One region of the Variovorax sp. GW823-FHT02B07 genome, then DNA from elsewhere that is predicted to be linked to it. Evidence: predicted binding sites of a transcription regulator. Region 1 holds the regulator's gene; the other holds the start of a gene.
What was found. The regulator HrcA, encoded in region 1, represses chaperone genes, less so after heat shock. The targets are predictions, from matches to a motif close to TTAGCACTCNNNNNNNNNGAGTGCTAA.
Positions count from the first base shown of each region.

Region 2: a site for HrcA is predicted at 5,096-5,122, ahead of AC1RGU_RS22810 (co-chaperone GroES). Genes of this name have one in related genera too.

Region 1 covers NZ_JBXAJX010000003.1:395,706-407,187, reverse strand. Annotated here, with positions in the region: gene rapZ (RNase adapter RapZ) at 1-482, opposite strand, end outside; gene recN (DNA repair protein RecN) at 485-2,167, opposite strand; gene AC1RGU_RS19655 (NAD kinase) at 2,205-3,110, opposite strand; gene hrcA (heat-inducible transcriptional repressor HrcA) at 3,142-4,149, shown strand; tRNA gene AC1RGU_RS19645 (tRNA-Ile) at 4,185-4,261, shown strand; gene AC1RGU_RS19640 (efflux RND transporter periplasmic adaptor subunit) at 4,492-5,649, shown strand; gene AC1RGU_RS19635 (efflux RND transporter permease subunit) at 5,669-8,797, shown strand; tRNA gene AC1RGU_RS19630 (tRNA-Arg) at 8,880-8,956, shown strand; gene AC1RGU_RS19625 (HU family DNA-binding protein) at 9,143-9,568, opposite strand; tRNA gene AC1RGU_RS19620 (tRNA-Arg) at 9,785-9,861, shown strand; gene AC1RGU_RS19615 (thermonuclease family protein) at 9,931-10,491, opposite strand; gene greB (transcription elongation factor GreB) at 10,590-11,171, shown strand; gene AC1RGU_RS19605 (RelA/SpoT family protein) at 11,181-11,482, opposite strand, start outside.
Region 2 covers NZ_JBXAJX010000004.1:425,745-437,226, reverse strand. Annotated here, with positions in the region: gene AC1RGU_RS22835 (trans-sulfuration enzyme family protein) at 1-487, opposite strand, end outside; gene AC1RGU_RS22830 (hypothetical protein) at 496-948, opposite strand; gene AC1RGU_RS22825 (LysR substrate-binding domain-containing protein) at 1,046-1,981, shown strand; gene AC1RGU_RS22820 (copper-transporting P-type ATPase) at 1,962-4,184, opposite strand; gene AC1RGU_RS22815 (cupredoxin domain-containing protein) at 4,340-4,831, opposite strand; gene AC1RGU_RS22810 (co-chaperone GroES) at 5,209-5,499, shown strand; gene groL (chaperonin GroEL) at 5,555-7,210, shown strand; gene xylB (xylulokinase) at 7,375-8,841, opposite strand; gene AC1RGU_RS22795 (AraC family transcriptional regulator) at 8,894-9,835, opposite strand; gene AC1RGU_RS22790 (carbohydrate kinase family protein) at 9,851-10,819, opposite strand; gene AC1RGU_RS22785 (transaldolase family protein) at 10,843-11,482, opposite strand, start outside.

The DNA.
Region 1 (11,482 bases):
CCCTTGATGTAGCTCTGCAGCTGCGCGGGGCGGATGAGGCTGGTGTCGATCACGTCGGCGCCATCGCGCAGGTCGGCCAGCAATTCGCGTTCGAGTTCGATGGCCTGCACCAGCACGCGGTGCTGCTCGGGCACGTCGGTGCGGCTTTCCTGGCGCGAGAGCGGGTGGCGCCGGCGCGTTTCGGAATAGCGACGCAGCAGCGCATCGGTGGTCGCGTCGAGGAACAGCGAGCGCAGCGAGACGCCGTCGGCGCGCAGCGCCTCCAGCTGCTGCGGCACGATCGGCAGCGACACGCCGCTGCGCACGTCCATCGCGATCGCCACGCGCGTGGCCTGCTGTTCGTGCTGCAGCGCGATGAAGGCGGTGAGCAGCTCAGGCGGCAGGTTGTCGACGCAGTAGTAGCCGGCGTCTTCCAGCGCGTGCAGCGCCACCGACTTGCCGGAGCCCGACATGCCGGTGATGAGGACGAGGTCGAGATTCATGTTCATGGGGCGGTCGCCGGCGTCTTGTGGCCCAGCATTTCGCGCGCATGGGCCAGCGAGGTGGCCGACACCTTTTCGCCGCCGAGCATGCGGGCGATTTCGCGGGCGCGGTCGTCGGCGGCGAGGCGCGACACGCCGCTTTCGGTGCGCGGGCCGTCCGTGCCGGCCGCTGTCGTCTGGCGCTTGGCGACCACGAGGTGGTGGTCGGCGCAGGCCGCCACTTGGGGAAGATGGGTCACGGCGAGCACCTGGCGGTCGCGGCCGAGCTGCTTCATGAGGCGGCCCACGGTCTCGGCGACGGCGCCGCCGACGCCTGCATCGACCTCGTCGAAGATCAGCGTCTGCGCGGCGCCCAGTTCGCTGGTCGTCACGGCGATGGCCAGTGCGATGCGCGAGAGTTCGCCGCCCGAGGCCACCTTGCCGATGGCGCGCGGCGTGCTGCCGGCGTGGCCGGCCACCAGGAACGAGATTTCTTCGAGGCCGGCGCGGCCGGGCTGAGCCAGCGGCTGCAGCTCGACGTCGAAGCGCCCGCCCTGCATGCCCAGGCCCTGCATCGCCTGCGTGACGGCCTGGGCCAGGCGCGGCGCGGCCTGCTTGCGGATCTTGCCGAGGGCCTTGGCTTCCTTCATGTAGGCCTGTTGCGTGTTCTGCTCGGCGCGTTCCAGGCCTTCGAGGTCGCTTTGCGCGTCGAGCGCCTGCAGCTCCGCCTGCCAGCCGGCCAGCAGCGCGGGCAGCTCGGCGGGCGTGCGCTTGTAGCGGCGCGCGAGCGACATCCACAGGCCCATGCGTTCGTCGAGCTCGGCGAGGGTCTTGGGATCGGTGTCGGTGTCGCGCAGGTAGCCGTGCAGCGAGTGGGCCGCGTCCGAGGCCTGTGCGACGCAGGAGGCCAGCACCTCGCCCAGCGTGCGGAATTCGGGCTCGATGTGTTCGCAGTTCTGCAGCAGCGTCGCGGCGCGCGTGAGGGCGGCGAGCGCGCCGTTGTCGTCGTCTTCGAGCGCCTGGCTCGCGCCCTGGGCGGCGTCGATGAGCGCCTGCGCGTTCGAGATGCGCGAGTGATGGGCGGAGAGCTCATCCCACTCGTCGGCACCCGGCGCCAGCTTGGCGACTTCGGAAATCTGCCATTGCAGCCGCTCGCGCTCACGTTGCAGCGAGTCTTGCGCCGAGCGTGCGTGTTCGAGCGCCGAGAGCGCCTGGCGCCAACTCTGCCAGGCGGCGTCGAGCGCGTCGGTGCGCGCGCCGGCGTAGGCGTCGAGCAGGCCGCGCACGGCCTCGGGGCGGGTCAGGCTCTGCCAGGCGTGCTGGCCGTGGATGTCGAGCAGGCGGTCGCCGAGTTCGCGCAGCTGCGTGGCGGTGGCGGGGCTGCCGTTGATCCAGCCGCGGCTGCGTCCCTGCAGGTCGACCGTGCGGCGCAGCAGCAGGCCGTCGCCGGCCTCGAAGCCGCCTTCGTCGAGCCAGCCGGCCAGGGCCGGGTCGGCGTCGAATTCGGCGCTCACGTCGAGCCGCTCGGCGCCTTCGCGCACGGCACCGGCGTCGGCGCGGTTGCCCAGCGCCAGCTGCAGCGCGTCGATCAGGATGGACTTGCCGGCGCCGGTTTCCCCGGTCAGCACCGTGAAGCCGGCGGACAGGTCGAGTTCAAGGGACCGCACGATCACGAAGTCGCGCAGTGCGATGCGTCGCAAAGCCATCTCAGTTCGTCCTCAAGCTAGGGGCGTGGTCCTTCATTCAGGAGCCCCCTTCGTTCCAATGGAGTTTTTTCCGCAGCGTGTCGAAGTAGCTCCAGCCGCGCGGGTGCAGGAAGCGCACCCGGAAGTCGGAGCGGCGCACCACCACGCGGTCGCCGATGGCGAGCGAGGCGAGCGACTGCATGTCGAAATTGGCGCTGGCGTCGCGCCCGCTCACCAGCTCGATCACGATCTCGTCGGCGTCGGGCAGCAGCACGGGGCGGTTCGACAGCGTGTGCGGCGCAATCGGCACCATCACCCAACCCGGCACCGCCGGATGCAGCAGCGGCCCGCCGGCCGACAGCGCGTAGGCCGTAGAGCCCGTGGGCGACGCGATGATCAGCCCGTCGGCGCGCTGGTTGGCCACGAAATGGCGGCCCACCGACACGCGCATCTCGACCATGCCCGAGGTGGCGCCGCGGTTGACCACCACGTCGTTCATCGCGAGCGCGTCGAACACCAGGGCCTCATCGCGGATCACCTGCGCGTGCATCAGGCTGCGGTGGTCTTCTTCGTATTCGCCGGCCAGCATCGGGATCAGCGTGGCCTGGTAGTTGTCCAGCGGGATGTCGGTGATGAAGCCCAGCCGCCCGCGGTTGATGCCGATGAGTGGGATGCCGTAGCACGCGAGCTGCCGGCCGATGCCGAGCATGGTGCCGTCACCGCCGACCACGAGGCCGAGGTCGCAGCGCTGGCCGATTTCCTCGACCGACAGCGCCTGGTAGCGCGGGTGGGGCGGTGCGTCGGTGTCCTCGCAGGACGAACGCTCCACGAACACCGTGCAACCCTGTGATTCAAGGAAGGCGCCGATGCCCTCCATCACGCCGTCGCGCGCATCGGCTTGCGCCCGGGCGCCGGAAGCCTGGTATTTGCCGATCAGGGCGACGTGACGAAAGCGTGAGGTCATAGCTCACAAATTACAACACTAAAATCTTGCAATGCTGGACGACCGTGCCAAGTTGCTGTTGAAGACGCTGGTCGAGCGTTACATCGCCGATGGGCAACCCGTCGGATCGCGCACGCTCTCGCGTTCGGCAGGGCTGGATCTCTCCCCCGCGACCATCCGCAACGTCATGTCCGACCTCGAGGCGCTGGGGCTCATTGCCAGCCCCCACACCTCGGCCGGACGCGTGCCGACCACGCGCGGCTACCGGCTCTTCGTCGACACCATGCTGACCGCGCAGCGCGAGCAGATGAGCACGCCGAGCCTGGCGGCCGACCAGCCGCAGAAGGTGATCGCCAACGCCGCGCACCTGCTGTCGAACCTGTCGCAGTTCGTGGGCGTCGTGATGGCGCCGCGGCGCGTCTCGGTGTTCAAGCAGATCGAATTCTTGCGCCTGTCGGAGCGGCGGCTGCTGGTGATCATCGTGTCGCCCGATGGCGACGTGCAGAACCGCGTGATCTTCCCCGAGACCGACTACTCGCAGTCGCAGCTGGTCGAGGCCTCGAACTACATCAACGCGCACTTCGCGGGCCTGACGATCGAGCAGGTGCGCGACCGCCTCCAGTCCGAGGTCGAGAAGCTGCGCGGGGAAATCGCCGCGTTGATGCAGGCCGCGGTGCAGGTCAGCTCCGAAGTGCTCACCGATGCGCAGGCCGATGACGTCGTGATTTCGGGCGAGCGCAACCTGCTGTCGGTGACCGATTTCTCCAGCGACATGGGGCAGCTGCGGCGTGCCTTCGATCTTTTTGAAGAGAAGGCGCAGCTGATGCGGCTGCTCGACGTGTCGAGCAAGGCCGAGGGCGTGCGCATCTTCATCGGCGGCGAAAGCCAGGTCGTGCCCTTCGAGGAGCTGTCGATCGTCAGCGCCAATTACGAGGTCGACGGCCAGGTGGTCGGCACGCTGGGCGTGATCGGCCCGACCCGCATGCCGTACGACCGCATGATCCAGATCGTCGACATCACGTCGCGGCTGGTGAGCAACGCGCTGAGCCACCGCAAGTAAGTGGCCGCGCGCGGCGCATAGAATCGGGCCCGCGTGGGCCGTTAGCTCAGTTGGTTAGAGCAGCGGACTCATAATCCGTTGGTCGAGTGTTCAAGCCACTCACGGCCTACCACCACACATTCCCCCTCTGTAGACACTCCGACGAAGGCCGCATTGCGCGACCTTTTTCTTTGCAGCTGCGAGGGCGCGAGCAAGGCCTGCGGCCGCCGCCGATTTCACCTACGGCAAACACAGGATTCCTTCAGGTTGCAATGCAACATCGAAGGCAGAATGCACCATTTGAGTGCAAATGTAACGAGCCGGGTGATCCCTGCGCGCGCCGCACTGCGATTCCCGATGGCCATGACCCCGCTTTTCAAGCTCCTGCTTCCGATGTCCCTGCTCGCGCTCGCTGCATGCGGCGCCAAGCAGGCTTCCACCACCGATGACGCGCCGCCCGAAGTCGGCGTGGTGGCGCTGCACGCCAGCGACGTGGCCGTGCACACCGAGCTCGCGGGTCGCACGGCCGCCTACCGCGTCTCCGAGGTGCGGCCCCAGGTCAACGGCATCGTGCGCAAGCGGCTGTTCGAAGAGGGCGGCATGGTCCGCGCGGGCCAAGTGCTGTACGAGATCGAGCCCGGCCCGTTCGAGGCCGCGCACGAGCAGGCGCAGGCCGCGTTGGCCACCTCGCAGGCCACCATCGCCAGCCTGCGCGGCAAGGCCGATCGCTTCGGTGAACTGGTCAAAGCCAATGCCGTGAGCAGGCAGGAGCACGAAGAGGCGCAGGCCGCGCTGGTGCAGGCGCAAGCCGGCGTGAAGGCCGCGCAGGCGGCCGTGAAGGCGGCGCGCATCAACCTCGACTTCACGCGCATCACCGCGCCCATCGCGGGACGCATCGGCCGTTCCGCCGTGACCGAAGGCGCGCTTGTGGCGCCGGGCCAGGCGATGGCGCTGGCCACGATCCAGCGGCTCGACCCGATCTACGTCGACGTGGTGCAGTCGAGCCTGGCGTTGACGAAGCTCAAGCGCCGCTTCATCTCGGGCGACATGGCGCCGGCCAGCACCCAGGTTCGCCTGCGCATGGAAGACGGCTTGCCTTACTCGCATGCCGGCACGCTGAAGTTCTCCGAAGTGGCCGTCGACGAGGCCACCGGCTCGGTCACGCTGCGCGCGGAATTCCCGAACCCGCAAGGGCTGCTGCTGCCCGGCATGTACGTGCGCGCGCAGGTCGAGTCCGGCGTGGAGCGCCAGGCCATCCTGGCGCCGCAGCGCGGCGTGGCCCGCAACGAGAAGGGCGAGCCGACCGCGCTGGTGGTGGCGGCCGACAACAAGGTCGAGCTGCGCGCGCTCGAAGTGCGCAGCACCGAGGGCGAGCACTGGGTCGTGACCCGGGGCCTGCGCGAGGGCGACCGCCTGGTGGTCGACGGCCTGCAGCGCGCGCGCCCCGGCGAAAAAGTGAAGCCGGTGCCGGTGTCCACGGCGGGCGCATCGTCCGCTGCTGCGCCTTCTCCGGCCGACTAATGAGAAGCGACAACCTCCCGTGATCGCTCATTTCTTCATCCAGCGGCCCGTCTTCGCCTGGGTCATTGCCATCCTCATCATGCTGGCCGGCGGCGTGGCCATTCGCACGCTGCCGGTGTCGCAGTACCCGGACATCGCGCCGCCGACCGTGGTCGTGTCGGCCAACTACCCCGGCGCCTCGGCGCAGGCGGTGGAAAACAGCGTCACGCAGGTGCTCGAGCAGCAGCTCAAGGGCATCGACGGGCTGATGTATTTCAAGTCGACCAGCAGCGCCGCCGGCTGGGCCGAGATCAACGTCACTTTCCGCCAGGGCATCGACCCCGACACCGCGCAGGTGCAGGTGCAGAACAAGGTCAGCCAGGCCACCAGCCGGCTGCCGCAGGCGGTGCAGCAGCAGGGCGTGACGGTCGCCAAATCGCAGAACAACTTCCTGCTGATCGTGGCGCTCTACGACGAGACCGGCCAGCGCACCGACACCGACATCGCCGACTGGATGGCCAGCAACCTGCGCGACCCCATCAGCCGCGTCGACGGCGTGGGTTCGGTGCAGGCCTTCGGCGCGGCGTACGCCATGCGCATCTGGCTCGACCCGCACCGGCTGGCCAGCTACCAGCTGATGCCGTCCGGCGTCACGGCCGCCATCACCGCGCAGAACACGCAGGTGTCGGTGGGCGAGATCGGCGCGCGGCCGTCGGCGCCGACGCAGCACCTGAACGCCACCGTCACCGCGATGTCGCGGCTGCAGACGCCCGACCAGTTCAAGGCCATCGTGCTCAAGACGCAGGCCGACGGCGCCGTGGTACGGCTGGGCGACGTGGCACGCGTGGAGATCGGCAGCGAATCGTATGCCGAGACCACACGCCTGAACGGGCACCCGGCCGCGGGCTCGGCCGTGATGCTGGCGCCCGGCGCCAACGCGCTGACCACCGCCCGCGCGGTGAAGGCGCGCATCGCCGAGCTCGAGCGCTCGCTGCCTGCGGGCCTGCGCGTGGCCTACGCGGAAGACACGACCCGCTTCGTCAAGATCTCGATCCAGTCGGTCATCCGGACGCTGCTGGAGGCCATCGCGCTGGTGGTGGTCGTGATGTTCCTCTTCCTGCAGAACTGGCGCGCCACGGTGATCCCCGCGATCACCGTGCCGGTGGTGCTGCTGGGCACCTTCGGCGTGCTGGCGGCCTTCGGCTATTCGATCAACGTGCTCACGCTGTTCGGCATGGTGCTGGCCATCGGCCTGCTGGTGGACGACGCGATCGTGGTGGTGGAGAACGTCGAGCGCGTCATGCACGAAGAGGGGCTCGATGCGAAGGCCGCCACGATCAAATCGATGAAGGAGATCACCGGCGCGCTGGTCGGCATCGCGGTGGTGGTGTCGGCGGTGTTCCTGCCCATGGCCTTCTTCGGCGGCTCGGTGGGCGTGATCTACCGGCAGTTCTCGGTGACCATCATCGCGTCGATGGTGCTGTCGGTGGTGGTGGCCATCGTGCTCATCCCGGCGCTGTGCGCGCGCTTCCTGAAGGCCGGCGTGCCGCCGCGCACGCGCGGCTTCCTGGGCGCCTTCAACCGCCGCTTCGACGCCGCGCAGGGTCGCTACGTGGGCGTGCTGGGCCGCATCCTGCGCAAGCCGCTGCGCTTCACGGCCGTGTACGTCGCCATCGTGGCCGGCATGGGCCTGCTGTACCTCAGCTTGCCCGGCGGCTTCCTGCCGGAAGAGGACCAGGGCAGCGTGATGGTGATCGCGACGCTGCCGGCCGGCGCCACCTCGGGCCGCACCGACGAAGTGAACCGCGCCATCGAAAAGCATTTTCTCGAGACCGAGAAGGACACGACCGACACCATCTTCACGCTCACCGGCTGGAGCTACAGCGGCTCGGGGCAGAACATGGGCATGGCGTTTGTCTCGCTGAAGGACTGGTCCGAACGCGCCAGCGCCGACAAGCGCGCGCACGCCATCGTCGAGCGTGCCGGCAAGGCGCTGGCCAAGCAGCAGCGCGACGCCGAGGTCTTCGGCATGGTGCCGCCGCCCATCGAAGGGCTGGGTGAATCGAACGGCTTCGAGTTCTGGCTGCAGGACACCTCGGGCATGGGCGCCGAGCGGCTGTTGCAGGCGCGCGAAAAGCTGGTGCGCGAGGCCAACAAGGACCCGCGCCTGCAGTCGGTGCGCGCCAACAGCGTGGCCGGCACGCCGCAGCTGCAGGTCGACATCGACCAGCTGAAGGCCTCGGCGCTGCGGCTGTCGCTGGACGACGTGAACACCACGCTGGGCATTGCCTGGGGCGGCAGCTACGTCAACGACTTCATCGACCGCGGCCGCGTGAAGCGCGTGTACGTGCAGGCCGATGCGCCGTATCGCTCGGCGCCGGACGACATCGGCCAGTGGTTCGTGCGCGGCAGCACGGGCGCGATGACGCCGTTCTCGGCCTTTGCCACCACGCGCTGGTCGCAGGGCGCGTCGCAGCTGGAGCGCTACAACGGCCTGCCCGCGGTGCAGATCCAGGGCGCGGCCGCGCAGGGCACGAGCTCGGGCACGGCCATGGCGGCCATCGAGACCCTCGCGAAGAAGCAGAGCGGCACGGGCCAGGCCTGGAGCGGCCTGTCGTACCAGGAGCGGCTGTCGGGCGGGCAGGCGCCGCTGCTGTTCGCGCTGTCGATCCTCGTGGTCTTCCTGTGCCTGGCGGCGCTGTACGAGAGCTGGTCGGTGCCGGTGTCGGTGATGCTGGTGATTCCGCTGGGCGTGCTCGGCGCGGTGATCGCGGCGGCGCTGCGCGGGTTGTCGAACGACATCTACTTCCAGGTCGGCCTGCTCGCGACCATCGGCCTGTCGGCCAAGAACGCGATCCTGATCATCGAGTTCGCAGAGGCCGCGCTGCGCCGTGGCGTGCCGCTGCTCGAAGCGGTGGCCGAAGGCGCGCGCCTGCGGCTGCGGCCGATCCTGATGACCTCGCTGGCCTTCCTGGCGGGCGTGATCCCGCTGGCGGTGGCCACTGGCGCGGGCTCGGGCAGCCAGGTCGCGATCGGCACCGGCGTGTTCGGCGGCGTGCTCGCGGCGACAGCACTGGGCATCTTCTTCGTGCCGCTGTTCTACCTGCTGGTGAAGCGCGTGGCCGCACGGCTGATGGGGCGCAAGGCGGGCGGCGAACAGGTGGCCTGAGGCCGTCGCATCACAAGGCGGTGAAGCTTTTTTGAAGGCCTCGCCGGAACAGCGCTTTCGGCGGGGTAGAATTCAAGGCTGCGCGGCTGTAGCTCAGTTGGATAGAGTACTTGGCTACGAACCAAGGGGTCGTGGGTTCAATTCCTGCCAGCCGCACCATCTCTCGAATAGCCTGGAAGAGTTTCTCTTCCAGGCTATTTTCGTTTGGGCGCCTCGCAAAGAGGGGTTCGCTGCCCGCACTCGCTGCGCGGCAGGCGCCCACAAAAAAAGCCGCCCGAGGGCGGCTTTTTGACGTCGATACGGACAACTGCCAGGCCAGGCCTGTGCAGCGTCGCACCAGGCGTCTTACTTCTTCTTGGCGACGGCCTTCTTGGCGGGAGCCTTGGCGACGACTGCCTTCGTGACAGCAGCCTTGGTGACAGCGGCCTTCTTGGGAGCGGCGGCCTTCTTGGCAGCGGGTGCAGCAGCGGCCTTTTCAGCCTTGCGCTTGGCGGCCTTGGGGTCGATGGCGGCCTTGAAGGCAGCGCCGGCGACGAACTTCGGCACCTTGGTGGCGGCGATCTTGATCTTGGTGCCGGCCTGGGGGTTGAAGCCCGAGCGTGCGGCGCGTGCGACTTGCTTGAAAGTACCGAAGCCGACCAGCTGGACCGAATCGCCCTTCTTCACGGCAGCGACGACGCTGCTGGTGATCGTTTCGAGGACGCGTGCGGCCTCGGCCTTGCTCAGGTTGTGGGTGGTGGCGATCTTCTCGACCAGTTCGATGCGGTTCATTCAGTATTCCTTGGATGGTATGGCGCCGTGTTGCCTACGGCGGCCCAGGCTTATTCCGGGCGGGGCGGAGTGTACCGGGTCGGAAGGGCCTCTTTGGAACGGCACGGGCCGGATGCGTTGCAACAAGCCCCATTGCAGGCTGCTGTCGTCCGTATTTTCAGCTTTCGATCACAAAGGTTGGGGCGGGCGAAAAAACACGCTATAATCGAAAGCTGTGCGGCTGTAGCTCAGTTGGATAGAGTACTTGGCTACGAACCAAGGGGTCGTGGGTTCAATTCCTGCCAGCCGCACCACTCTTCAAGGGTTAGCTCGTTTTTCGAGCTAACCCTTTTTCTTTGGCTGGTCATTGCGCGGTGCTCGCATCAAGGACGCGCCGGTCGCGCGTCCTTCCAGAGACCAGCCCGCTTGGCTCTGGCTTCTTCCTCCGCGAATTCGTACTGACCGCGCTCCTGGGGCGACAGCCGTTGCGCCTGCGCGGGCTGCCAGCGTGCCAATCCGACGGTCAGCAATGCCAAGCCTGCGTCGAGCGTCCTCGGGCCGTTGGGCGCTGAGTCCGGCGTCACCATGACACGGCAGACGCGTTCGCGAGCGTGCGATGTGGGATCGTCGCAGTCGACGTCCGCCGGCTTCAGGCGAACCATGTCGTGCATCTTCTGCCGGGCCTGCTCGGCAAAGGGCTGCCCGGGCTTCGGCGCCTCGATGCCTTGCAGGCGCACGCGGCGCCACGCACTGGCGCTGGCTGCGTCGCCGCAGCGGGCGGTGAGGGTGTCGCCGCTGCGGATGCTCACGACGAAGCAGGTCTGCGTCCTGGCGTGGGTGTCGAAGGGAAGAAAGCCCAGTACGGCAGCAAGGGCCGTGAGAGCGTACAAATGAAGCCCCGCCGAGGCATGGCGACGGCATGGGAAATGTCCGGTGGCGATCACGGGGGCTCCTGTCTCCTGGGCATGGCGGTTGCGGCAAACTCACCGGCTTGTAGGGCGCGGCAAGGGCGCCCAGTATTTCCGATTTGAAGGGCTCTGCATTGAACAAGGCATTCACCAAGGAGTCGGACGCCGATGCGGACGACGACGATGACGGCGCAGGTGGCGTCGCGCCCCCGCTGCCGGCCGGCAGCAAGAACTACATCACGCCCGAGGGCTACGCGCGGCTGCGCGACGAACTGCTGCAGCTGATGGACGAGGAGCGCCCCAAGGTCGTCGAGGCCGTGCACTGGGCCGCGAAGAACGGTGACCGCTCCGAGAACGGCGACTACCTCTACGGCAAGAAGCGCCTGCGCGAGATCGACCGGCGCATCCGTTTCCTCGGCAAGCGGCTCGAGATCGCGGAGATCACCGACCCGTCGGTGCACCATGGCCGCGACCAGGTCTTCTTCGGCGCCACCGTCCGCTATGTCGACGAGACCGGCGAGGAGCGCAGCGTCACGATCCTCGGCATCGACGAGGCCGAGAGCGCCAAGTCGGAGGTCAGCTGGATTTCACCGATCGCGCGTGCGCTGCTGAAAGCGCGCGAAGGCGACGTGGTGAAGCTCGTGACGCCCGGCGGGGCGCACGAGGTGGAGATCCTGTCGGTGAGCTATCCGGCGCCGCGCACGCCGGCGAACTGACGAAGAAGGTCAGGGCGCCGGAATCGTCCGCGCCGCGGTCAGCACCGACGCTGTCCGGCGCGCGGCGCGCAGCACGGCATCGAGGTGCGTGCGGTCGCGCACCGCGATCACGAAGCGCAGGTCGGTCGAGTCCTGCGGGGTCTCGTCGGCCATTTCCACGTGCGTGATGTCGGCCTCGGCGTCGGCCAGCGTGGCCGCCACGCGGGCCAGAACGCCCTTGTCGTTGCGCACGGTGATGACCACGCCGGTCTCGAAGGCGCGCGTGGGCTCGTCGGCCCATTCGACCGCGAAGAAGCGCTCGCTGTCTTTGT
Region 2 (11,482 bases), on a different contig from region 1:
CCGGCACGTCCTCGACTTCCATCGTCACCGTGCCGGGCGACTCCAGCCAGATGAGCCGCGTGTTCGGGCGCACGAGGCGCTCGATGCCCGCGCCGATGCGCGGCGCATAGAACTCGACCTCGATGCCCAGCGCCTGCAGCCGTTCGACGGCGAAGGACTTGGCCAGGCCGTAGGCGGCATCGGTCATCAAGAGGTGGTCGCCCTTCTGGAGCAGCGCGAGCAGCGCGCCGCAGATGGCAGCCTGTCCGGAAGGAAAGACGATGCCGTGGGCGGCGCCGTCCAGCTCGGCGATGCGCGCCTCGAGGGCGCGCTGCGTCGGCGTGCCCGTCGTGCCGTAGCTGAAGCCGTCCGGCAGGCGGGTGCGGCGGTGCACGAAATCGTCGAGCGAATCGAACACGACCGTGGAGGCGCGCCACACCGGCGGCGCCAGGCTGGCGAAGGCGGCGTCTGCAGGGGACGCGCCGGGATGGGAAATGGAAGGGTTCACGGTGGAATTCAGTTCGCGGGGGCCGATTCGATGAGCTGCAGCGCATGCTTCATCTGCTCGACGGCCATGGTTTCGAGATCGGTGTAGACCTTCATCTCCACGCCCAGGCGGGTGAAGGTCTCGCGGGCGCTGGCGATCCGGGCCGGGTCCTGCGTCTTCGGGTTGGCCAGTGCCGCCTCGAGGCGCTTGTACTCGCTGGTGAGCAAGGCCGGCTGCTCGCCGAGGGCACGCAGGCCGGCATTGGTCATCGAACGGATGCGCAGCAGCATCTTCACGTCCGACTGCTCCATCTCGCCCTGCGCCCGCTCCAGCGCCAGCCTGGCGGCCACCGCCTGCGGGCTGTCGGGCTTGCGGGTGGCCGCGAGGGTCTGGAACCTGGCGACGTCGCTGGAAAAATCGTGCGCCCATGCGGGCGCCGCACACGCCAGGACCGTCACTGCAAGCGCTGTTCGAAGGTTCATCTCGCGTCTTTCGGGAAGTGGCTGAAGACACCAACTCTAGGACGCTGGAGATAATCCGGATCGCGCTCGAAATTCTTTCTCCATAAGTGGTTGTTATATGTTGCTCCGAGAGATCGAGGTGTTCCGTTCCGTGATGTCCGTGGGCTCCGCGAGCAAGGCGGCCGCGCTGCTGGGCGTGACGCAGCCGGCCATCAGCCAGTCGCTGCGCAGGCTGGAGGAAGCCGCGGGCTTTCCCCTGTTCCGCCGGCTGCGCGGCCGCCTGCACCCCACACCCGAAGCGCAGGCGCTGCTGACCGAGGTCGAGCGCGTCTTCGTGGGCCTGAGCAGCATCGAGCACCGCATGCGCAGCCTCAAGCGCTTCGGCGTCAACACGCTGCGCATGGCGGTGTACCCGGCCTTCGGCCTGAGCTTCGTGCCGCGGGTGCTGTCGCGGCTGGTGGCCGAGCGCGGCGACGCCGACGCCCGCCCGCAGATTTCGCTGCAGGTGCTCAGTTCGCGGGAGGTGCACGAGGCCGTGCTGGGGCGCCAGGTCGACTTCGGGCTGATGGCCGACGAGATGCCGACGACCGGTCTGGAGCACTCCGAATTCGCGCGCTTTCCGGGCGTGGTGGTGATGCATGCCAAGCACCGGCTGGCCCGCGCCAGGACCATCCAGCCGCATCAACTCGCCGAAGAGCCCTTCCTCGCGCTCAACCCGGAAGATGCGTCCCGGCGCCGCCTGGAGCGGGCCCTGGCGGACTGCAACGTCGCGCTGAGCGTGCTGGTCGAGACCCCGTACGCGGCCAGCGTGTGCGAGATGGCCCTGAGCGGCATGGGCATCGGCGTCGTCAACCCGGTCACCGCGCTGGAGTACGCGCAGCGCGGCCTGGCCGTGCGCCCGCTGTCGCTGGAGGTGTCCTTCGCGGGCCTGCTGGTGCTGCCGCCGGGACAGCCGCTGTCCGGCCTGGCGGTGCGCGTGCTCCAGCTCATGCGCATCCAGCTGGCCGAAGACCAGAAGGCCCTGGCGGGCCTTCTCAAGCCTCGCGCCAGGTAGCGCCGCGCAGGCGCAAGGCATTGGTGATCACCGACGCCGAGCTCAGGCTCATGGCCAGCGCCGCGATCATCGGCGACAGCAGCCAGCCGGTGAACGGGAACAGCACGCCCGCGGCCAGCGGCACGCCCAGCGCGTTGTAGAGGAAGGCGAAGCCCAGGTTCTGCTTCATGTTGGCGATGGTCTGCTCGGAGATGACGCGCGCCTGCGCAATGCCGCGCAGGTCGCCCTTGACCAGCGTCACCTGGGCGCTGTTCATCGCCACATCGGTGCCGGAGCCCATCGCCACGCCGACGTCGGCCTTGGCGAGCGCAGGCGCGTCGTTGATGCCGTCGCCGGCCATCGCGACGATGCAGCCCTCGCGCTGCAGCCTGTCGACCAGCGCGAGCTTGTCGGCGGGCTTCACTTCGCCGTGCACCTCGTCGATGCCCAGCTTCGCGGCGACGGCGCGGGCCGTGGTCAGCCCGTCGCCCGTGGCCATGATGACGCGCAGGCCCGAAGCCTTGAGCGCGGCCAGCGCCTCCAGCGTGGTGGGCTTGATCGGGTCCGACACCGCGAGCAGGCCGGCCGCCTGGCCGTCCACCGCCAGGAACATGACGCTCGCGCCCTCGGCCCGCAGCGCCTCGGCCTGCGGCTTGAGGTCGTCGACCCGCACGCGCAACTGCTCCATGAGCGCCGTGTTGCCGAGCGCCAGCTTCCGGCCGGCCACGGCGCCGCTCACGCCAATGCCGCTGCTGGATTCGAAACCCTCGGGCGTGTCCAGCGCCAGCTGGCGCTCGCGCGCCGCCCGCACGATGGCGTCGGCCAGCGGGTGCTCGCTGCCCTGGTCCAGGCTGGCGGCCAGGCGCAGCACCTCGTCGGCGGTGAAGCCGGGCGCAGGCACCGCGCGCTCGAACTGCGGCCGGCCTTCGGTCAGGGTGCCGGTCTTGTCGACGATGAGCGCATCGACCTTGCGGAAGTTCTCGATCGCCGCGGCATCGCGGAACAGCACGCCCTGCGTGGCCGCCTTGCCGGTGGCCACCATGATCGACATCGGCGTCGCAAGGCCCAGCGCACAGGGGCAGGCAATGATGAGCACCGCCACGGCATTGATGAGGCCATAGACCCAGCTGGGCTGCGGCCCGAAGAAGCCCCAGGCGAAGAAGGTCAGCACCGCGATGGCGATCACCGTCATCACGAAGTAGCCGGCGACCTGGTCGGCCATCCGCTGCATCGGCGCGCGGGAGCGCTGGGCCTGCGCCACCATCTGCACGATGCTCGCGAGCACGGTCTGCGAGCCGACCTTTTCCGACTGCATGACGAGGGCGCCGTTGGTGTTGAGCGTCGCGCCGATGAGCTTGTCGCCCACGCGCTTGGTCACGGGCAGCGGCTCGCCGGTGAGCATCGACTCGTCGACCGCGCTGCCGCCTTCGATCACCACGCCGTCCACCGGCACCTTCTCTCCGGGGCGCACGCGCAGCCTGTCGCCGACATGCACATGGCCGATGGGCACGTCTTCCTCGGTGCCGTCGGCGCCGATCCGGCGCGCCGTCTTGGGTGCGAGCCCCAGCAGCGACTTGATGGCCGCGGAGGTCTGCGAGCGCGCCTTGAGCTCGAGGATCTGGCCCAGCAGGGTGAGCGAAATGATCACCGCCGCCGCTTCGAAGTAGACCGACACGCGCCCCATCGACACGAACGACGCGGGGAACACGCCGGGCGCCACCGTGGCCACGACGCTGTAGGCAAAGGCGGCGGCCGTGCCCAGGCCGATCAGGGTCCACATGTTCGGGCTGCGGTTCGCCACCGACTGCACCGCGCGCACAAAGAACGGCCAACCGGCCCACAGCACGATGGGAACAGTGAGCACGAGCTCGATCCAGCTTTGCGTGCCCATCTCGAACCACTGCAGGCGGTGGCCGGCCATGGCGAGCACGGTGACGACAACGCTGAGCGGCAGCGTCCAGAAGAAGCGTCGCTTGAAGTCTTTCAACTCGGGATCTTCGCCCTCGTCGAGGGTCGGCATCTCGGGCTCCAACGTCATGCCGCACTTGGGGCAGTTGCCCGGGTGGTCCTGCCGGATCTCCGGGTGCATGGGGCAGGTGTAGACCGTGCCCTCCGCAGCGGGCTGCGCAGGGCCCGCGGGCGCATGCCCGTGCGATGCGTGGTGATCGTGGTGGCCGTGATGACCGTGGGGGTGTCCTGCGTGCCTGGTGGACGTGTCGTTCATTCGCGTTCTCCGACAGGAAAGGGGGAAGCCCTTGAGGGGGAAGCGATCAGTGTCCAGGTTGACACGATGTGAAGGTCAAGCCCTGTCGCGCGATACCCTGGAAGAAAAAGCGCCGGCATGGCGGCCGGCGCGTGAAAGACGCGTGCGCATCACGCTCACTTGCCGGCCTTGCCCACCAGCACCGCGCCCTTCATTCCGGCGTCGTAGTGGCCCGGCTGCAGGCAGCCGAAGTCGACCTTGCCGGCCTGGGTGAACTGCCAGACGATCTCGCCGGTCTTGCCCGCGGCCAGCGTGACCATGTTCGGATCGGCGTGCTCCATCTCCGGGTTCTTCTTCATGGCCTCGTAGTGCGCCAGCAGCGCCTTCTCGGTCCCGAGCACGAGCTCGTGCTTCAGGACGCCGGAGTTCTTGACGACGAAGCGCACCGTCTCGCCCTGCTTGACCTTGATGTCCGCCGGCGTGAAGCGCATCGAGTCCGTCATGTCGACCTGGACCGTGCGCGTCACCTTGGCGGCCACGCCGGGCTTGCCGACGGCGGCTTCGGCATCGTGGCCGTGGCCACCGGCATGGGTGCCCGAGGCAAAGGCGCCGGCAGCGGCCAGTGCGGCTCCTGCGGCGAAAACGGTGTTGCGGAAGGTGTGTGTCATGGTGTCCTTGGAGATTGCCGGGATGCCGCGACTCTAGGAAGCCAAGCCCGTCCACCACCGATCACCCGGATTACAAAAAAGCAATCTGCGCGTTCGACCTCTGTGCGTCGGCGACATGGGCACGGCCTTATTTTGCCCGGACAAAATAGCCGAAGACCTCCCGGCCGAGGGCACCCGCCCACCCGGTGTTTCCCCGGAAAAGCACGGCGGTGCCAAACGGCGGCAAGGGCGCCGCCCTTGAAAGGTCATCGAATGCCCTTATGATTAGCACTCGCTGCTGACGAGTGCTAACAGCCCTCCCATCCAGTCGACAGGTCGCCGGTTTCTCCGGCGCCCGACCACAAACAAACCCGTTTCTTACCCTTCCAGGAGATGCAATGAAACTTCGTCCTTTGGCCGATCGCGTGATCGTCAAGCGTGTTGACAGCGAAACCAAGACCGCCTCCGGCATCGTCATCCCCGACGCAGCCGCCGAAAAGCCCGATCAGGGTGAAGTCCTGGCCGTGGGCCCGGGCAAGCGCAACGACAAGGGCGAACTGGCCGCACTGACCGTCAAGGTCGGCGACCGCGTCCTGTTCGGCAAGTACAGCGGCCAGACCGTCAAGGTCGATGGCGACGAACTGCTCGTGATGAAGGAAGACGACCTGTTCGCAGTCGTCGAGAAGTAATTCTTCTCCTCCTTTCGATCCCATCCAAATTCAATCCATTCGGAGTTAATTCATCATGGCAGCAAAAGACGTAGTCTTCGGCGGAGAAGCCCGCGCACGCATGGTCGAGGGTGTCAACATCCTGGCCAACGCAGTCAAAGTGACCCTGGGCCCCAAGGGCCGCAACGTGGTGCTCGAGCGTTCGTTCGGCGCCCCCACCGTGACCAAGGACGGTGTGTCCGTGGCCAAGGAAATCGAACTCAAGGACAAGCTGCAGAACATGGGCGCCCAGCTCGTGAAGGAAGTGGCCTCCAAGACCAGCGACAACGCTGGTGACGGCACCACGACCGCCACGGTCCTGGCACAAGCCATCGTTCGCGAAGGTTTCAAGCTGGTGGCTGCCGGCATGAACCCGATGGACCTGAAGCGCGGCATCGACAAGGCTGTCACGGCCCTGGTCGCCGAGCTGAAGAAGGCTTCCAAGCCCACCACCACGTCGAAGGAAATCGCGCAAGTCGGCTCCATCTCGGCCAACAGCGACGAAACCATCGGCAAGCTCATCGCTGACGCGATGGACAAGGTCGGCAAGGAAGGCGTGATCACCGTGGAAGACGGCAAGTCGCTGGACAGCGAACTCGACGTCGTCGAAGGCATGCAGTTCGACCGCGGCTACCTGTCGCCCTACTTCATCAACAACCCCGAGAAGCAATCGGCGCTGCTCGACAACCCCTTCGTGCTGCTGTTCGACAAGAAGATCAGCAACATCCGTGACCTGCTGCCCGTGCTGGAGCAAGTCGCCAAGGCGGGCCGTCCGCTGCTGATCATTGCCGAAGAAGTCGAAGGCGAAGCCCTGGCGACGCTGGTCGTGAACACGATCCGCGGCATCCTGAAGGTCGTGGCTGTGAAGGCTCCTGGCTTCGGCGACCGCCGCAAGGCCATGCTGGAAGACATCGCCATCCTGACGGGCGGCAAGGTCATCGCTGAAGAAGTGGGCCTGACGCTCGAAAAGGTGACGCTGGCCGACCTGGGTCAAGCCAAGCGCATCGAAGTGGGCAAGGAAAACACGATCATCATCGACGGCGCTGGCGCTGCTGGTGACATCGAAGCCCGCGTGAAGCAAGTTCGCGTTCAGATCGAAGAAGCGACCAGCGACTACGACCGTGAAAAGCTGCAAGAGCGCGTGGCCAAGCTGGCCGGCGGCGTGGCAGTGATCAAGGTTGGCGCTGCCACCGAAGTCGAAATGAAGGAAAAGAAGGCTCGCGTCGAAGACGCCCTGCACGCCACCCGCGCTGCAGTGGAAGAAGGCGTTGTGGCTGGTGGCGGCGTGGCGCTGCTGCGTGCCAAGCAAGCCGTGGGCGAGTCGGTCAAGGGCGACAACGCTGATCAAGAAGCCGGCATCAAGCTGGTGCTGAAGGCCATCGAAGCGCCCCTGCGCGAAATCGTGAACAACGCCGGCGGCGAAGCCTCGGTGGTGGTGAACGCTGTGCTGGCCGGCAAGGGCAACTACGGCTTCAACGCTGCGAACGACACGTACGGCGACATGCTCGAGCTGGGCATCCTGGACCCGACGAAGGTCACCCGCACCGCACTGCAGAACGCCGCTTCGGTGTCCTCGCTGCTGCTGACGACCGAAGCCATGGTTGCTGACGCACCCAAGGACGAGTCCGGCGCCGGCGGCGGTGGCATGCCCGACATGGGTGGCATGGGCGGCATGGGCGGCATGGGCATGTAATTTCGCTCGCCCCCAGGCTGCGCGGCACTTCGTGTCCGCTACGCCAACCCCCTACCGGGGGCAACACCTGCGGCCCGGCAAAGCCGGTTCCGCGGTGTTTCGCGAAATGAAAAAGCCCCGCTTCGGCGGGGCTTTTTCTATGGGCGCTCGGTATTAGATCGGGCCTATCGGAACTGGTCGCGCAGCGCCATGTAGAGCACTTGGAACCGCGCATGCCGCGTCTTGTGTCCATCGGCTCCTTCGGATGAAGGCTCCAGCGTCTGCTTCACCGGCGGCAACGTGCACACCTCGGCCACCGCGCCCCCATCGGCCAGCCACGCCAACCGCGCCGCACCGAGCGCACCGCCGGTCTCGCTGCCCGCATACAGCGTCAACGGCACCTGGAAGATGTCGGCCAGCAACTGCCCCCACCACACACTGCGCGCACCGCCCCCCACCAGCGCGACTTCACGCAGCGGCATGTCGGCCGGCAGGCGCAGCGTGTCGAAGCCATCGCGCAAGCCGAAGCTCACGCCCTCGACCACGGCATAGGCGATCTCCGCGGGGCCGTGCGCATGAGTCAGGCCGAACAGCACCCCTTGCGCATTCGGGTTGTTGTGCGGCGAGCGCTCGCCCGACAGGTACGGCAGGAACAGCGGGCAGCGCGCCCGGTTCGCCAGCGCGACCGAGGCTGCGGCTTCGAGCAACGCCGCCTCGTCCGCGAACTTGAAGGTCTTCGCTGCCCAGCTCACCGCGCTGGCGGCCGAGAGCATCACCGACATCTGGTGCCAGCGCCTGGGCAGCGCGTGGCAGAAGGCGTGCATCGCCTGCGCGGGGTTCGGCAGGAAGCGGTCGGTCGAGACGAACACCACGCCCGAGGTGCCGAGCGAGACGAAGCCCTGCCCCGGCTCCACGAGCCCCATGCCGACCGCGCTGGCGGCGTTGTCGCCCGCGCCGCCGGCGATCTTCACGCCGTCGCACAGCCCCCAGCGCGTCGCGAGTTCCGGCTTGAGCAGCGCGGAGACTTCACTGCCCTCGACCAGCCGCGGCATGTGAGCGCGCGTGAGCCCCGTGGCGGCGAGCAGTTCGTCGGACCAGTCGCGCGCGCCCACGTCGAGCCACAGCGTGCCGGCCGCGTCGGACATCTCGCTGACCGCTTCGCCGCTGAGCATGAAGCGCAGCCAGTCCTTGGGCAGCAGCACGCGCGCCACGCGGGCGAAGACCTCGGGCTCGTGCTCGCGCACCCACAGCAGCTTGGGCGCGGTGAAGCCGGGCATCGCGAGGTTGCCCGCGATCTCGCCCAGGCGCGGCACGGCGCGCGTGAGTGCCTCGCACTGCGCACCGCTGCGGCCGTCGTTCCAGAGGATGGCCGGGCGCAGCACCTCGCCTTCCGCGTCGAGCAGCGTGGCGCCGTGCATCTGGCCCGACAGGCCGATGGCGCGCACCTGCAGCAGCGCCTCGGCGTGCGTGGTGCGCAGCTCGGCCATGACCGCCTCGAGCGCCTGCCACCACTGGGCAGGCGCCTGCTCGGACCACAGCGGTTGCGGCCGGTCGACCATGAGCGGCGCGCGTGCCACGCCGACGATGCGGTGATCGTCCGCGAGCAGCAATGCCTTGAGCTCGGACGTGCCGAGGTCGAGTCCCAGATACAAGATGGTCTCCCTGATGGCGCCTTCGGAGCGGGCGCGTTCGCCTTGAAAGAAGTCAGCCGAAGCGCGTGTCGGCCTGGCGCCTGAACTCGCTCGGCGTCATGCCCTTGATCTCGAGAAAGCGCCGGTTGAAGTTGGCCACGTTGTTGAAGCCCACCTGGTAGCAGATGTCGGTCACGTAGTGGTCGGTCTGCATCAGCAGGTGGCAGGCGCTGTTGATGCGCACGCGGTTCACGAAGTCGGTGAAGCTGTTGCCCGTCGAGCGGCGGAAGAAGCGGCTGAAGCGGCTCTCGCTCATGCCCAGTTCGGCGGCCACGTCCGACATCGAGATCGAGTCGGTCATGTTGTTGGTGATGCGGTTCACGATGTCGTTGATCTGGTCGACCTGCGCATCGCCGTCGCTGCCCTGCACGCCCTGCATCTGCACGCTCGACAGCAGCCGGTAGTCGGTGCACTGCGCCAGGTCGGCCATGAACTCGCAGAACAGGCCCAGGCGGCGCACGCCGCGCGCGGCCTTGATGGCATCCCAGTGCGCCAGCGCCTGCGCCGACATGCCGAAGAACTCGATGCCGTGGCGCGCGCGGTCGAGCAGCGGCATCACGTCGCGCAGCTCGGGAATCTCGGCGGCCGCGCGCTCGATGGGCTCGTGGCGGAACTGGATCACGCGGTCGCGCCCGGCGGCGCCTTCTTCGGGCACATCGAGCGAGATCCAGTTGTGCGGCAGGCGCGGCCCGCACAGCACGAGGTGGCCGGGCTGGAACGGCCCGATCCAGTCGCCGATGAAGGCCTTGCCCGAGGTCTCGGTGATCAGGTGCAGCTCGTAGTCTTCATGGAAGTGCCATCGCACCAGCGGGCTCGGAAAGCCGTGTGCGAGGCAGCGCACCAGGCCGGTTTCTTCCGGGGCCTCGTAGCCCAGCGACGGGGAGCGCGCGAAGTCGCGCTCCAGTTCGGGTTGGCGTTGACGAGGGATCGCGCGTTTGCGGGTGGTCGTGGTCATGGCGGCACGGATCGATCAGGGCCGGGAAGCGACGGCCTCGTTGTCTTCCTGCGAAAGCGCCGTGCGAACGGCTTCCAGCGTCGGTGGATCGGCGCCCTCGCGGGTGCAGTTCAGGGCCGCGGCGGTGGCGGCAAAGCGCATCACCGCGCGCCAGGCGTCGTCGCCCAGTTCGGCCAGTTGCGCCGGGTGCTCGACGCCGTGCGCCAACAGCGCCACCGACAGCCCGGCGGTGAAGGTGTCGCCCGCGCCGATGGTGTCGACCACCTCGACGCGCGGCGCGGCCACGGTGAGCGGCGCGCTGCCGGTGCGCCACAGCGTGGCGCCGGCACCGCCGCGCGTGACGACCACGGCGCGCGCGCCGGCCGTGAGGCATTCGGCCGCGAGCGCATCGACCGGCCGCCCGGGAGCGAGCAGCGCGGCGTCTTCGTCGCTGAGCTTGACCAGGTCGGCCATGGCGAACCACTCGGTGACGCGGGCGCGGTAAGCGGCCATGTCCGGGATCAGGCTGGGCCGCACGTTGGGGTCGAACACGATCACGCAGCGCCCCGTGTGGGCGGCCACGAGGTCGGCGATGCGCGACGACGCCGGCTCCTGCAGCAGCGAGATCGAGCCGAAGTGCAGGAAGCGGCATTCCGCGGGCAGCTGCGGCAGCGGCTCGGGCGCCCAGGTGGCGTCGGCGCTGCCCCGTGTGTAGAAGGCGTAGCGGTTGGTCTGCGGCGTGCGCTCCACGAACGCCAGCGTCGACGGTGCGTCGCTGCGCAGGATGAGCCGGGTGTCGACGCCGTTGCGTTCGAGAAAGGCCATCAGCCGCTCGCCGAACAGGTCGGTGGACAGCTGCGTGAGAAAGCCGGTCGGCTGCCCGAGCCGTGCGCAGGCCACGGCCGTGTTCAGCGGCGAGCCGCCTTCATGGCCGAGGAACGCCAGGGCGGCGCCTTCGCCGGCGGTGAAATCGATCAGGGCCTCGCCCGTGAGTGCAATGCGCATGGTGCTTGGATTTTCTTCTTCTGTCAGGGCAAGGCGCGGGCGTCGGCCAGGAAACCCGCTTCGGCAGCCAGGGTGGCGGGATGGTCGAGCAGCTCGGCAAAGAGGCGCGGCGGAATGGTGATGGCGCCCACGCCCAGCCCCAGCAGCGCCAGGTAGGCCGCGCGCGAACGGATGCTCGCCACCAGCAGCCGCGTGCGGGGCGAAGGCCGTTGCGCCACCAGCGACTGCATCTGCGCGATGAGCGCCAGCCCATCGATGCCGGCGTCTTCGAGCCGACCGAGGTACGGCGCCGCATAGGCCGCGCCCAGCTGCGCGGCGAAGTGCGCCTGCTCGGGCGCGTACACGGCGGTCCACGTCACAGGCACGCCCTGGGCGATGAGCCGCGCGCCGGCGTCCAGGCCCTGGCGCGTGGCGGGAATCTTGATGACGAGCTGGCCGGGGTCGAACTGCGGCAGCAGGACGGCGGCGTCTTCCAGCATGCCGTCGACCTCGTTCGAATACACCTGGGCCTGCACCTGGCGCGCGCCCAGGTCGATGCAACGTTTCAGCAGATCGGGGACGTAAGCGCGCCCCACGCCGGCGCGTTGCAGCAGCGTCGGGTTGGTCGTCACGCCGTGCACCACCGGGTGCGGCAGGCAGGCCTGCAGCTCGGCCAGGTCGGCG